One region of the Corynebacterium sp. LaCa_23 genome, then DNA from elsewhere that is predicted to be linked to it. Evidence: predicted binding sites of a transcription regulator. Region 1 holds the regulator's gene; each other region holds the start of a gene.
The links. The regulator LexA, encoded in region 1, represses DNA repair genes until DNA is damaged. The targets are predictions, from matches to a motif close to CGAACANNTGTTCG.
Positions count from the first base shown of each region.

Region 2: the regulator LexA is predicted to act here: its motif matches at 1,811-1,824, upstream of ACP8IT_RS05290 (HNH endonuclease signature motif containing protein).
Region 3: the regulator LexA is predicted to act here: its motif matches at 2,514-2,527, upstream of ACP8IT_RS04955 (HNH endonuclease signature motif containing protein).

Region 1 covers NZ_CP190825.1:1,518,678-1,522,840, forward strand. The annotation lists gene hrpA (ATP-dependent RNA helicase HrpA) at 1-332, shown strand, start outside; gene nrdR (transcriptional regulator NrdR) at 525-983, opposite strand; gene ACP8IT_RS07315 (hypothetical protein) at 1,191-1,595, opposite strand; gene lexA (transcriptional repressor LexA) at 1,849-2,559, shown strand; gene ACP8IT_RS07325 (DeoR/GlpR family DNA-binding transcription regulator) at 3,043-3,825, shown strand; gene ptsP (phosphoenolpyruvate--protein phosphotransferase) at 3,895-4,163, opposite strand, start outside.
Region 2 covers NZ_CP190825.1:1,074,627-1,078,789, reverse strand. The annotation lists gene ACP8IT_RS05300 (spermidine synthase) at 1-561, shown strand, start outside; gene ACP8IT_RS05295 (glycoside hydrolase family 25 protein) at 542-1,705, opposite strand; gene ACP8IT_RS05290 (HNH endonuclease signature motif containing protein) at 1,912-3,090, shown strand; gene ACP8IT_RS05285 (cysteine desulfurase family protein) at 3,087-4,163, opposite strand, start outside.
Region 3 covers NZ_CP190825.1:1,002,561-1,006,723, reverse strand. The annotation lists gene putP (sodium/proline symporter PutP) at 1-141, shown strand, start outside; gene ACP8IT_RS04965 (HNH endonuclease family protein) at 176-742, shown strand; gene ACP8IT_RS04960 (hypothetical protein) at 799-1,242, shown strand; gene ACP8IT_RS04955 (HNH endonuclease signature motif containing protein) at 1,251-2,489, opposite strand; gene ACP8IT_RS04950 (DEAD/DEAH box helicase) at 2,637-4,163, opposite strand, start outside.

The DNA of each region.
Region 1 (4,163 bases):
ATTTCCTTCTTCCACCGAATGCCATCACCGTGCACGGAGCCACGCACCTGCGCCACCTTCCCCGCTATATTCAGGCAATGCGCATCCGTCTGGAGGACAAGTCGCTCGATCCGGATCGCGATGCCGACCGCCAGGCCGAGGTCGATAACGCCAAGGCCTACCTGGCAAACCGCCTCCGAAACCTCCCCGCGGGCCGCGAAAAGACACGCGAGGTCAAGGACATCCACTGGATGATCGAGGAATTGCGGGTCTCGCTATTTGCCCAGCGCCTCGGCACGGCGCACGCGGTGTCCCTGCGGAGGATCCAAAAGGCAGTGGATAAATTGCGCTAGTCACCCCAACCTCACGTTCCCGCCGCCCGGCCGGCCATACCTAAGCTAAAAATCTGCTTACTCGGCCGCCGGCGGCGTAAACATTGGGCAGGCCCTAACGAAACGATGCACCCAAAAGGCCAGTTAAGACTGCTTCGATCCTGCGCAGGAACGGCTGTATAACTGCTGAGAAATCGTCCTACACTGCGCAGTTTAAAGGTCCCCGCGATCGCGCCGCCGCATCAAACGAATCTCCGATTCAAAGTCATCCGCGCTCTCGAATGATTTATACACCGAGGCAAAGCGCAGATATGCAACCTCGTCTAGGTCACGCAGCGGCTCAAGGATCGCTAGCCCGATTTCGTTGGCGTTTACCTGCGAGGACCCGTGCCCCCGCACCGTTTCCTCAACCTCTTGGGCCAACTTTTTTAAGGCATCATCGCTAACGTCGCGACCCTGGCATGCGCGCCTAACCCCCCGAATGAGTTTATCCCGGCTAAATGGCTCAGCGAGGCCATTTCTCTTAACAACCAGCAGTACGGCCTTTTCCACAGTGGTGAAGCGTCCCTTACAGGAAGCACACTCCCGCCGGCGCCGTATCGATGCGCCGGCATCAACCACGCGCGAGTCAATAACGCGGGATTGTTCGTTATGGCAAAACGGGCAGTACACACTAGTCCTTTCGCTAATTTAGCTTCTCGGTTTAGTTTACCTCCCACGGCCAAGCCAAAAACCTGACACCATTGCGCCAGACTCCTCCTACTCGAGTGCCTGTCTCCGTGAAGCAAGCGGGCCTTATCTGCGGCCGGGAAGACAAGCTGCTGCCTAAAAGGCTCTAAGCCTTAAACCCCCGAAGTGCCTGCTTTTGTACACGCAGCACTACTGTCCGATCGCTGCTTCTACTTGCTGTACCGAAGCGCCAGGATCAGTCGGCGTTTCAGCGCTCGTACCCATCAGCCCGCCGGCAACCGTGCCGAAAAATACGGCAGCACCAAATACTGCACCGAGGAGGTAATTCTTGCGCGAACTATGCGCATCGTCTTCTTCCATCGGCCTGTTCGCGAAATCAGGTAAGGAACGTTCATCAGTCCACGTATTCGAATAACCTTCACGGTTCGTTCGATATACGGAATTTAAAGTCCTGATTTCCCCCTTTTCGGAAGGAGAATGCTGCACGCCCCAGCTTTGATCATCAATATCCCAAATAGCGGCTGAAGGGACGATCTGTGGACGTGCCGCGCGCTGTTTGACCATGTTATTGCGAGAGTGAAGTAGTTGAGACATTGCTTTCCTTTCGACGACCGCCGTAAGTCTAAAGCGGCCCCTTGACACAACAAGAGCTCAATGTCGCTCCTGTGTTCGAGATTGGTTCTATGTTCGATTTATAGCACCACTTCAAAAACCTGTCCAGTTTTTCGCGTAAATCTCGAACGCTTGTACTTTTCGTGCTACAAATGAGTTATGGCACGCAGGTGTCACCCAGTCCCTTTTCAAGCTATGAACGCAGAACCTCAGACCCCTTAGCTAGGAGCCGCACATGGGCCGCAAGAAAGCAAGCACCGCAAAGAACGATTACGCCTCCCTTTCCGAAAGGCAACGCCGCATCCTTAACGTCATCAGCGATGCAGTGATGCTCCGCGGTTACCCGCCCAGCATCCGCGAAATTGGTGACGCCGCCGGCCTGCAATCCACCTCGTCCGTGGCCTATCAGCTCAAGCAACTGGAGGAAAAGGGCTTCTTGCGCCGCGATCCCAATAAACCCCGCGCGGTCGACGTACGCCACCTCAACACTGACGACGCCGAAAAGAAGCCGGGCCGCAAGGCTAAGGACGTCCCCGATACCTCTGCCCGCGGCCCTGAAGAGTCTGCCGCCGTAGCTTATATTCCCGTCGTTGGCCGCATCGCCGCCGGTGCACCAATCACTGCAGAGGAAAATATCGACACGTATTTCCCCATGCCAGACGAGGTCGTCGGCGGAGGAGAGCTTTATATGCTGCAGGTCGTGGGCGATTCCATGCAGGATGCCGGCATCCTCAACGGCGACTGGGTCATCATCCGGTCGCAATCGGTGGCTGAGGAAGGCGAGTTTGTCGCCGCGCTTCTCGATGGCTCCGAGGCCACCGTCAAGGAATTCCACCGCGATTCCTCTGGCGTATGGCTCCTTCCGCACAACGATGCCTATCCGCCCATCAACGGCGATGATGCGGAAATTATGGGCAAGGTAGTATCCGTCTTCCGCAAACTCTAGGCCCCGGCCAGCTACTTTAACCAAGCCGCACGCGGGTGTTCGCCTGCGGTTGTTGTCGCCGCCGACACTCTGCGCCCGCTTTCTTGAAACCCGCTCTTTGCACTTCGTACGCTGCCCTGTTCCCCGCATAGGGAGCAGGGCCATACGAGTTTTAACGCATTCCACGCCTTTCTGCCTCGCAATCGCGCCCCAAAAAGCCAACTTAAGCGCGCGGGGTTTATTGAGAAAGCACCCCCGAAATAACGGATCCGTAAGTTAAGCGCTACTAGGGTTGGCTTTCAACTAGGGCAAATAAAGCTGACTGACCTGCGGCTTTTATCCCAAACCAGACAACAGCGCACACCTTAATTTTTGTTTTCGTCCGATTACCGCCGAATTTTGACACAATGGAGGGAGAAATCCCACATCAGTTAGCTTTCACCGAGCGCCTGCATTCGCAGATGGAGTAACCGCCCGGCCGAAGGCGAGGAGCAAGGAGGGTCCGTGTACGCAGAGGAGCGACGCCGCCAGATCGCGTCCCAAACTGCAGTTGAGGGTCGCGTTAACGTAACCGATTTATCAGAGCGTTTCGAGGTGACTGCTGAAACCATTCGGCGCGACCTAGCCGTACTGGATCGTGAGGGCGTTGTCCACCGCGTGCACGGCGGCGCCGTGGCTTCGCAGGCGTTCCAGACCGCGGAGCTCACCCTCGATACCCGCCAACGTTCCGCGTCTGGGGCCAAGGCCGCCATCGCGCACGCCGCGCTCGATTTCCTTCCCCCTGGCGGCGGCAGCATATTCCTTGACGCCGGCACCACAATTAATACCTTTGCCGAGCTTATCAGCCAGCAATACCCGCAGGCGCAGTTCAATATCGTCTCCAATAGCCTGCCCATCGCACTGTCGCTAGCCAATAGCGGCGTTCCCGATGTCCAGCTCCTCGGTGGGACCGTACGTGCTATCACCCAGGCCGTCGTCGGCGATACAGCCTTGCGCACCATGGCGCTCATGCGTGCCGATGTCGCCTTCATCGGCACCAATGCCCTAACCCTCGACCACGGCTTGTCGACGGCCGATTCCCAAGAAGCAGCCATCAAATCTGCCTTCGTCACGAATGCCCACAAGGTCGTGGTCATGTGTGATTCCAGCAAATTGGGCAACGACTACTTGGTGAGCTTCGCCTCCATTGCAGATATCGATGTCGTCATCACCGATTCCGGCGCGCCGGAATCCTTCGTCGATGCCCTGCGCGAGCGAGAGATCGATGTCGTGCTCGCCAGCGAATAGCTCCAGCATGCGCACGACTTCGCCCTCCCTACGTTGACATCTAGGCAGGGAGGGCGAAACCTTTTGCCGTTAGTTGAACTTTTCTACCTGCTCCATCGCTGCGGCGCGGGCGGCGGATGGGCCTTCGGAGTTGAGGGCGGCATCGGCAAGCTGTTGGCACTGGTCAAAGGTCAGCTCGGCCAATTGGGCACCAACGCCGGCGACTGCGGTCGATGCAGCAGACAAGGAGTTGACGCCTAGGCCGGTCAATACGCAGGCCAATAGCGGATCGGCCGCGGCCTCGCCGCACACGCCAACCGGTACGTTGTATTCGTGCCCCGCAATGCAGGTGTGCTGGA
Region 2 (4,163 bases), 440 kb from region 1:
TATTTTGCCGACCTGTGGCCGGACAGCCGCCATACGGTGGTCGAGCTCGATGCCAAACTAGGCGAATTAGTCCGCGATCTTTTCGATGTCCCCCGTTCCCCCACCGTCAAGATCCGCCCCGGCGATGCCCGAAAGGAAACCGAAGGTTTTCTGCCCGCCAGCCGCGATATCATTATCCGCGATGTCTTCGCTGGGGATAAAACCCCGAAAGACCTAACCACTGTGGAGTTTTTCCAAGCGGCTAAAGCATCCCTGTCTGCCGGCGGCCTCTACGTGGCCAACTGCGGCGACCACTCAGATCTCCAGCTGGCGAAGCAAGAATTGGCCGGACTCTCTGAGGTATTCGATCACCTCGCCGTCATCGCCGACCCACCCATGCTCAAAGGGCGCCGGTATGGAAATATCATCTTGCTGGCCTCAGATACAGAACTGCCAGCTGAGGGCTCGGTCCAAGCCGCTCAGCTGGCAAAGGCACTCTTAGGCGGGGCCGTCCCAGCTCACTTTAAGGATGAAAGCTGGACCCGAAGATTCTTTGCGGGAGCTACTTCAGCACACGATTGAGCAGCTCGGCCACCTGATTAGCGTCGAAGTCGGGGACATCGGCACCGGCCTTCTTCGCCGCATCCTTGGCTTCTTCTACCTGAGCTCCAGAGACCTCGCCTGCGTCGACGCCATTGACATGGCCAGCGTTTTCTAGCAACATCGCCAAGTCACCGACGGTGAAGTCACCGACTGCCATCTTGCCAAGCTGCTTGAGAGGCAGAGCGTCCTCGTCTTCCAAGGTCTTCACAAAGGCTGCCAAGCCCTCAGCAGCTTGGGCATCGAGGCCGGCGTCCTTGGCGGCATCGGCAAGCTGGGGCATTGCAATAAGGCCAGCCGCAAGGGCAAAGATTGCACCAATCAGCGGAGTGCTATCGGCGCTCAGATCGACGCCATCATCAAGCACGAGGCTATCGAGCGCGCCGCCGATATCGACGTAATTGCCGCCACTAAAGGAATCAAGCTGCTGCTTCGTGCCATTGAAGAGGTTCAAATCCACATCGGTTGGAATACCTGCAACCTTGCCCGATCCGGAGCGCTGCCAGAAGGACAGGTTCTTCCACCCACCCACTGGATCCGGCGCTTCATCCTGGTATGCCGCCAACCACAGTGGCATATTGGAGAACTTCTGGGAGTTATTCATCTCACCGATCCAGAAGTACTTATAGGTATAAATCATTGGCGTGCGGTTGGTCAGGCGCTTGAGCTCTCTGGTAAATTCCTCGATCCAGCTCTCCAACTGGGAGGCGGACTTGCCCTCGGAAACCTCGATATCGAGCACCGGCGGCAACGTCTGATTCGGCGCCAATGCAATCTGCGTGGCAAAGTTTGCGGCCTGCGTCTTCGCATCGCCAGCTGGACGCGCATAGTGGTATGCGCCGGTCTTCAGGCCATGCAGATTGGCGGCTTGAATATCTTTGACGTAGTGCGGGTTAATCCAGTCCCCACCCTCAGTTGCCTTCACAAAGGCAAAGGACTGGCCATCAGACTTCACCTTATTCCAGTCAATAGGCATGCCACCTGGGTGCTGGTGGGCAGCAATATCAATACCTTTTGGTGCGCTGGTTCCCAATGCTGCCTGTGCGGCAGCGGTCCCGCTTACCGTGACTGCAACTGCAGCGATAACCGCGATGATGCTCTTGCGGAGTGCCCTCATAGTTGTCATGCGCGAGAGTTTAACAATCATTCACACTAACCACATTTGCAACACACGCACCTTAGAGACAAATTTTTCACTCGCGTAGACAAACTCGTTGGAAATGTACTATTTAGAACATATTTTCGCTTTTCGGCTTGCGAGGGTTGAGTGAGCGGCTTATGGTGGAGCTATGGAAATTAGAAACTTAGTGCGAAATTCGGGGGATAATCGCCGTGGAGCCCTACTACCTCATCACTGACCCACACGATGACATCGCGGTTAGTGCCACCTGCAATAGAAAGTCCGACTACCTACTCTGGAAGGAAATTAAACCAAGCCTAGAAGACGATTTCGATATCTCGTGCCATACCTTGGCGGGTCGCACCGGCTTAAGCGAGAGGCGCACGAGGGATATCACCATGGCCCTGTACCGCTTAGAGGAATTGCCACGCACCCAACTGCTGCAGGAAACCTACTACTTCCTCGATTTCTCTCGGCTTATCACCATTGATGCGGTCTTGAGCAAGCTGGGAGAAGTAGACAACAGCGTCCTCCAGCGCATAGACGCCGAACTGGAAAAGTACCTCACTCCCACAAAGCCGGGCCAAAGTTTTCCATCGAACGCTGCCCTGCGTCGAAAGCTCAATGGGCTCATCACGATGGAATCTCCGGACACTACGGGAGACAAGGACTCCGAGGAAGAGGACGCGCGAAATGAATCCTATTTCATCTACCCCACCGCGGGCGGACGAGCAGGGTTAAACGTAGAGTTCGACGAAGACGCGCTCATCCTCATTGACGAGGTTGTTCAGCGCACAGCGGAAGAACACGGAATCAGCAAGGCCGATGCCCTGGCCCAGCTGATCCTCGGAACCGTCGAGGATAAATCTCAGGTGCACCTTTATATGTATCGCGCCAGCGATATAAAAGCGGCTCCCGGTTTTATCCGGGGCTATGGCTGGGTTCACCCAGATACCGCAGACCGGCTAACCCCGACTACGACACGGGATATGGACCAAGCGGCAACAAGGGTTAGCCCGGCCTACTCCACGCCGCCGCTCATCGGTGCCTATGTAGAGGGCCGCGATGGTGTGTGCCGCTGGCCGGGGTGCAACCGCCCGGCCTACAGGTGCCAGAAGGACCACCGAATCGATTTCTCAAAGGGAGGAAAGACGACGGCGGGAAACTTGGCCTCGCTGTGCCAGCACCACCACAACGTGAAGACGGATAAAAGTGCCTTTTACATCATGGATCCGCACAGCGGGGACATTATCTGGCTCTTCCAAGATGGGCGGTGGGAATACGATGAACCGCAGGGGCCGCTAGCGGCGAAGAATAAGAACTGGGCGCTCACCGTTGCCCAGGCAATCGCCGCCCGGCGCAATGCTGCCAAAGAAAGGGCTGATACTTAAACCGTGCGGGCCTGGGCAATGACATCCGGCAAATGCGCGAGAGCGTAATCCACATCGTCTTCAGAGGTAAGGCGTCCCAAGGTGAACCGGAGTGATCCGATTCCTTCATCCTCGCTAACGCCCATTGCAGAAAGCACGTGGGACATGCGGTTGACGCCTGCGCTGCAGGCACTGCCAGTCGATGCCTCAATCTGTAGCGAATCCAGCAGCATGATGAGGCTGTCGCCATCAGTGCCGGGGAAAGAAACGTGTAGGTGCGACGGCAAGCATGGCTCGGTGGAATTCACCACGACGTTGTCAATGGAAGAAAGGATCCCATCCCGCAGCTTGTTCCGGAGTCCAGCGATGCGCTCGCCCTCGGCAGCGCTTTCGGCGATCGACTCCTCCAAGGCAGCGGCGAGCGCCGAGGCGCTGGCTACGTCCACCGTGCCTGGGCGAAGTCCGCGCTCTTGGCCGCCGCCATAGGAAATCGGCTGTGGCGCTGGGGTGCGCTTGGCCAATAGCACGCCGATACCGCGCGGGCCGCCAAACTTGTGGGCGCTGGCGGCGAGCGTCGTGATGCCCAATTCCGCAAAATTGATGGGCAGCTTGCCCGCTACCTGCACCGCATCCACGTGCATAGGAATACCGGATTGTTGCGCGAGGGAGGCAAGCTCCTCGATGGGCTGAATCGCACCGGTTTCGTTATTGGCCCACATGCAGGTGGCAAGATCGGCAGGTTTCGCGAAGGCGCCCCCATCGCTGATATGCCCGCTGCGGTCCACGGGGAGCAGGTCCACGGTGGCGCCGGCTTGGGCAAGCTTGCTCACGGTATCGCGCACGGCTGGGTGCTCAATATCCGTCGAGATGATGCGGTTGGTATTGCCTACAGCATAAAGGCCCTGGATAGCGATATTATCCGCCTCGGTGCCAGAGGAGGTAAAGACGACCTCGATGGGTTCGCACCCAAGGAGGGAGGCGACTTTCTCGCGGGCATCGTCAAGCACGGAGCGTGCCCTGCGGCCAGAGGCGTACTGGGCGCTGGAGTTGAGCGAGCCGGAGGCGGCAACCCATGCGTCGATGGCGGATTGGCG
Region 3 (4,163 bases), 520 kb from region 1:
CTGGTCACCTTGGCTACCAAGCAGCCAGACCAGGAGGTTCTGGACGAGTTCGAGGAAGCCGAGAAGCTTGCCAAGCTCGTTGAGAAGGACGACTCCCTGGACTTCGAGGAAGCAGCAGAAAAGGTTTCCGATAACAAGTAGGAACCTTCCCGCACCTCGCGGAGTCCAATAGGACATGAAGTCCTATTACCTGGCCGCGCTATCATGCATAACCGCTCTCGTTATCGCATGGTATGCGTGGCCTTTTCCGCGTTTTGATGTCTCCACCGTTCCATCCCGCGCGGAATTGCAGGGCTACGACCGCGACGAGTTCGGCGGCTGGCAGCCAAACGGTGCATGCACCACGCGTGAGGCCATCATGGAGAACCAAGCCAGCGAGGCGTTCGCAGACTGCCGGCCGCAATCCGGCACGCTCTATGACCCCTACGCGGGCGAGATGATTTCAGCCACCTCCCCTATTGAGGTCGACCACATCTTCCCACTTTCTGCCGCCTTTGACATGGGTGCCGCACAGTGGGACCAAGACACCAAGATCCGCTTTGCCAACGATCCCCTCAACTTGGTGGCGACCAGCCGGAAGCTCAATCAGGAAAAGTCCGATTCCCTCCCCTCCGAGTGGCTGCCGCCCGCCAATCGCTGTGACTATTCGCGGCGCCTTGCAGAAATCGCGCGCAAGTACGAGTTACCGTTGCCCCGCGCGGATGTCCGTGCAATGAGAAGGCAATGTCGGTTCGATTTCTAGCAGTTAAATTGATTAGGGTGAACAAGGCAACTTTTCTTAACTGAAGGGCATCCTCCATGACTACTTTGTTCATCTTCCTGCACGTGGCAGCGGCCATCGTTTTGCTCGGCCCCGTGTGCATTTCCACCTCCATCTACCAGACCCAGCTGCAGGGCGCAGCGCAGGGCGATAAGACGGCCCTCGGCGCCGCCCGCAACTTGCACAACATCACCAATACTTACGGCTACATTTCCGCCCTCGTGCCGGTCCTTGGCCTTGCAGTGTTCCTGTCTGATATTGAAACCTTCAAGAGCCAGGTCAACTTCCACATCGCCATCCTCGTGGCCATCATCGCGTGGTGCCTGCTCTTCTTCCTCATCCTTCCTAAGCAGCGCACGGCACAGGCAGCCCTAGAGTCCGGCGATACCGCCAACCTGGGTTCCATTAAGAAGTCCCTGTCCGCTTTCGGCGGCGTCTTCAACCTCCTGTGGATCATCTGCCTTATCCTGATGTACATCTAGGAAGCCATTTACTCTCCGGGGACAGTGTCATCGCTGTCCCCTTTTTCATGCGTGGACTCCTCTCTGAGCTCTTCTTTTAGTTGCTGCGCATCTGCGTGCGCATTCTCCCGCCGCTTCTGCGTGGCCTGCGCTACCGTCTGCGCCCACCTGCGGTTCTTCGGCGCCAGCGGTCCGCTCGCGGAGTCATAGACCCACGTAGAGTCATCGAAAAGCCAGACGATGTCCCCGCTTATCGGGTCCTTGATATAAAACGCCCTCCCATCGGTCTTAATATTGTGATGGTGCTGGCATAAGCAGGTGAGGTTTGCTGCCGAGGTCGGCCCGCCGTCTGCAAAGTCGTGCCGATGGTCCATCTGGGAAGCCACCGCCGGCCGCGTGCAGCCTGGCCACCGGCACGTGCCATCCAAGCCCTCTACAAACGCCCGGATATCTGGCGGCGTCACATAGTTAGGGCTCTCCGCCTGACCGGCCTTCTCCATATCCCTTGTCGTTGTCGCCCGAGCCTGTAGGTCATCCGCGGTCTCCGGGGATACCCAGCCTACGTTCTGTACAAACGCGGGTGCATCCGGCAGGTCGCAGCGATACATATTCAACACGACCTTGGCCTTTGCCTGCGCCTTTCCAGTCAGCAGCTCCACTGCGGCCTCAGCCATCGTGAGGTCCTTGTCCGTAGCGATATCCCGAATATTACGGTCGATTATCTCCGCGGTTTCTAACCCGACGTCCAGGCAAACCGCAGCCCACTCCCCGCCTGTAGGTTCAACGCTATAGGCTTGCTTGCGGCGCGGATCCCGCGCAGCAATGGATGGATCGAGTCGCACGATGAGTTCGCGCAACTTGCGGCGGAGATTTCGGTGCGAGGGCAGCTTTTGATTGGGACGGGTTGGGGTCAAGTAGTTGGTCAGGGCGTCATCGATAGTGAATTTCTTCTCCGCATCAATGGCGCCGAGTTTGGCTAGGGTTTGGTCAATCGTAATGAGTCGGTCTAAATCTAAATGGAAATGCTGTTCTTGCCGAGCGCGCAGCCGCGGCAGCTCTTTTAATCGCTCGAAGGCGAAAATAATATTCCTAATTCGGGACTGACGCGCCCCAGTTAAGTCAGACAGGGATTGGCTAATAATTTCGATATCGTCATCTGAGCCAGGATGAAGCTTCTCCCAGAACTGGTACTCCGCTTTCCTAATCTCCGTAGCTGCACGGGAGGTAGAATTTTCTGGATTGGTATTGGCATAATATGGCGCATTCATGGACTTTCTTTCGAGAGATTTACTAGAACATGCTTTCGCCATACACCATACAAAACCGCCCCGACACGCTACCCCCGTTTATAGTAAAAGCGCAGGTCACAGGGCATGAAAAAAGGGCCTCTAAAAAGAGGCCCTTTGGAGGTTTAATTAGTCGCGGAAGCGACCACCGTGCTTGCGGCCACCGCCGCCGCCATCACGGCGAGGCGGGCGACCGGTATCCTTCTGAATCTTGATGAGCTGGCCAGAAATCCGGGTATCCTTCAGGCGGTCCAGCACAGCCGGGTCCATGTTCTTCGGCAGGTCCACGAGCGTGTGCCCCACCGCAATGGTGATGCGCCCGAAGTCCTTGGCAGACAGGCCACCTTCGTTGGCGATTGCACCGACGATGGCACCCGGGCGGACATTCTGGCGCTTGCCGACGTCCAACCGGTACGTCTCAAAGTCACCATCCGGCCGCTTGGAACCGCCGCGGTTCTTGCCGCCACCCTTGAAGTCGCGGTCGCGCTTGCGGTCATCACGATCGCGGCGGTCCTTCTTTGGCTTGGGCAAAGGCTTGTCTTCCAATAGGAAGTTCTTGCCGCCCTGGTGCATGACGGCCAACGCAGCTGCGATGTCATCCATGGCAACGTTGTTGTCTTCCGAGTACTTGCGCACCAAGTTGCGGAAGAAATCGGCCTGCTTGTTGTCCATGGACTGGGTAATGGCCTGCGCGAACTTTTCCTTGCGCTTCTCATTAACCTCATCGACGGACGGCAGATCCATCTCTTCGAGGCGGGCGTTGGTCACGCGCTCGATGGAACGCAGCATGCGGCGCTCGCGTGGGGTGACAAACAGGATTGCCTCACCGGAGCGACCGGCACGGCCGGTGCGGCCGATGCGGTGCACGTAGGACTCGGTATCGTTCGGGATATCGAAGTTCACCACGTGGGTGATGCGCTCGACGTCAAGGCCACGCGCGGCGACGTCGGTAGCGACAAGGATGTCTAGGCGACCATCCTTGAGCTGGTCAACGGTGCGCTCGCGCTGCGCCTGGGCGATGTCGCCGTTAATGGCAGCGGCGCTGTAACCGCGATCGCGCAAGGCCTCGGCCACCTCTTCGGTCTCGTGCTTGGTGCGGCAGAAGACGATGATGGCGTCATAGGTAATGACCTCGAGGATGCGGGTGAAGGCATCCATCTTTGCGCGGTGCGGAATCAGCAGGAAGCGCTGCTTAATGTTGTCATTGGTGCGGCGCTCTGACTTAACGGTTACTTCCGCCGGGTTGTGCAGGTACTGCTTGGACAGACGGCGGATGGCGTTAGGCATGGTGGCGGAGAAAAGCGCCACCTGCTTGCGGTCCGGGGTGCTTTCCAGGATGCGCTCGACGTCTTCCTGGAAGCCCATGTTCAGCATCTCATCGGCCTCATCGAGGACGAGGAACTGCAGCTGGGACAGGTCAAGCGAACCCTTTTCCAGGTGATCGATGACGCGACCCGGGGTACCCACGATGACCTGGGCGCCACGGCGCAGACCAGACAACTGGATGCCGTAGGCCTGACCACCGTAGATGGGAAGAACCTCGATTCCCTTCAGGGTTTCCGCGAAGGATTGGAAGGCATCTGCAACCTGCAGGGCCAGCTCGCGGGTAGGCGCGAGGACGAGCGCCTGCGGGTGGCGCGCCTGCGGGTCAAGCTG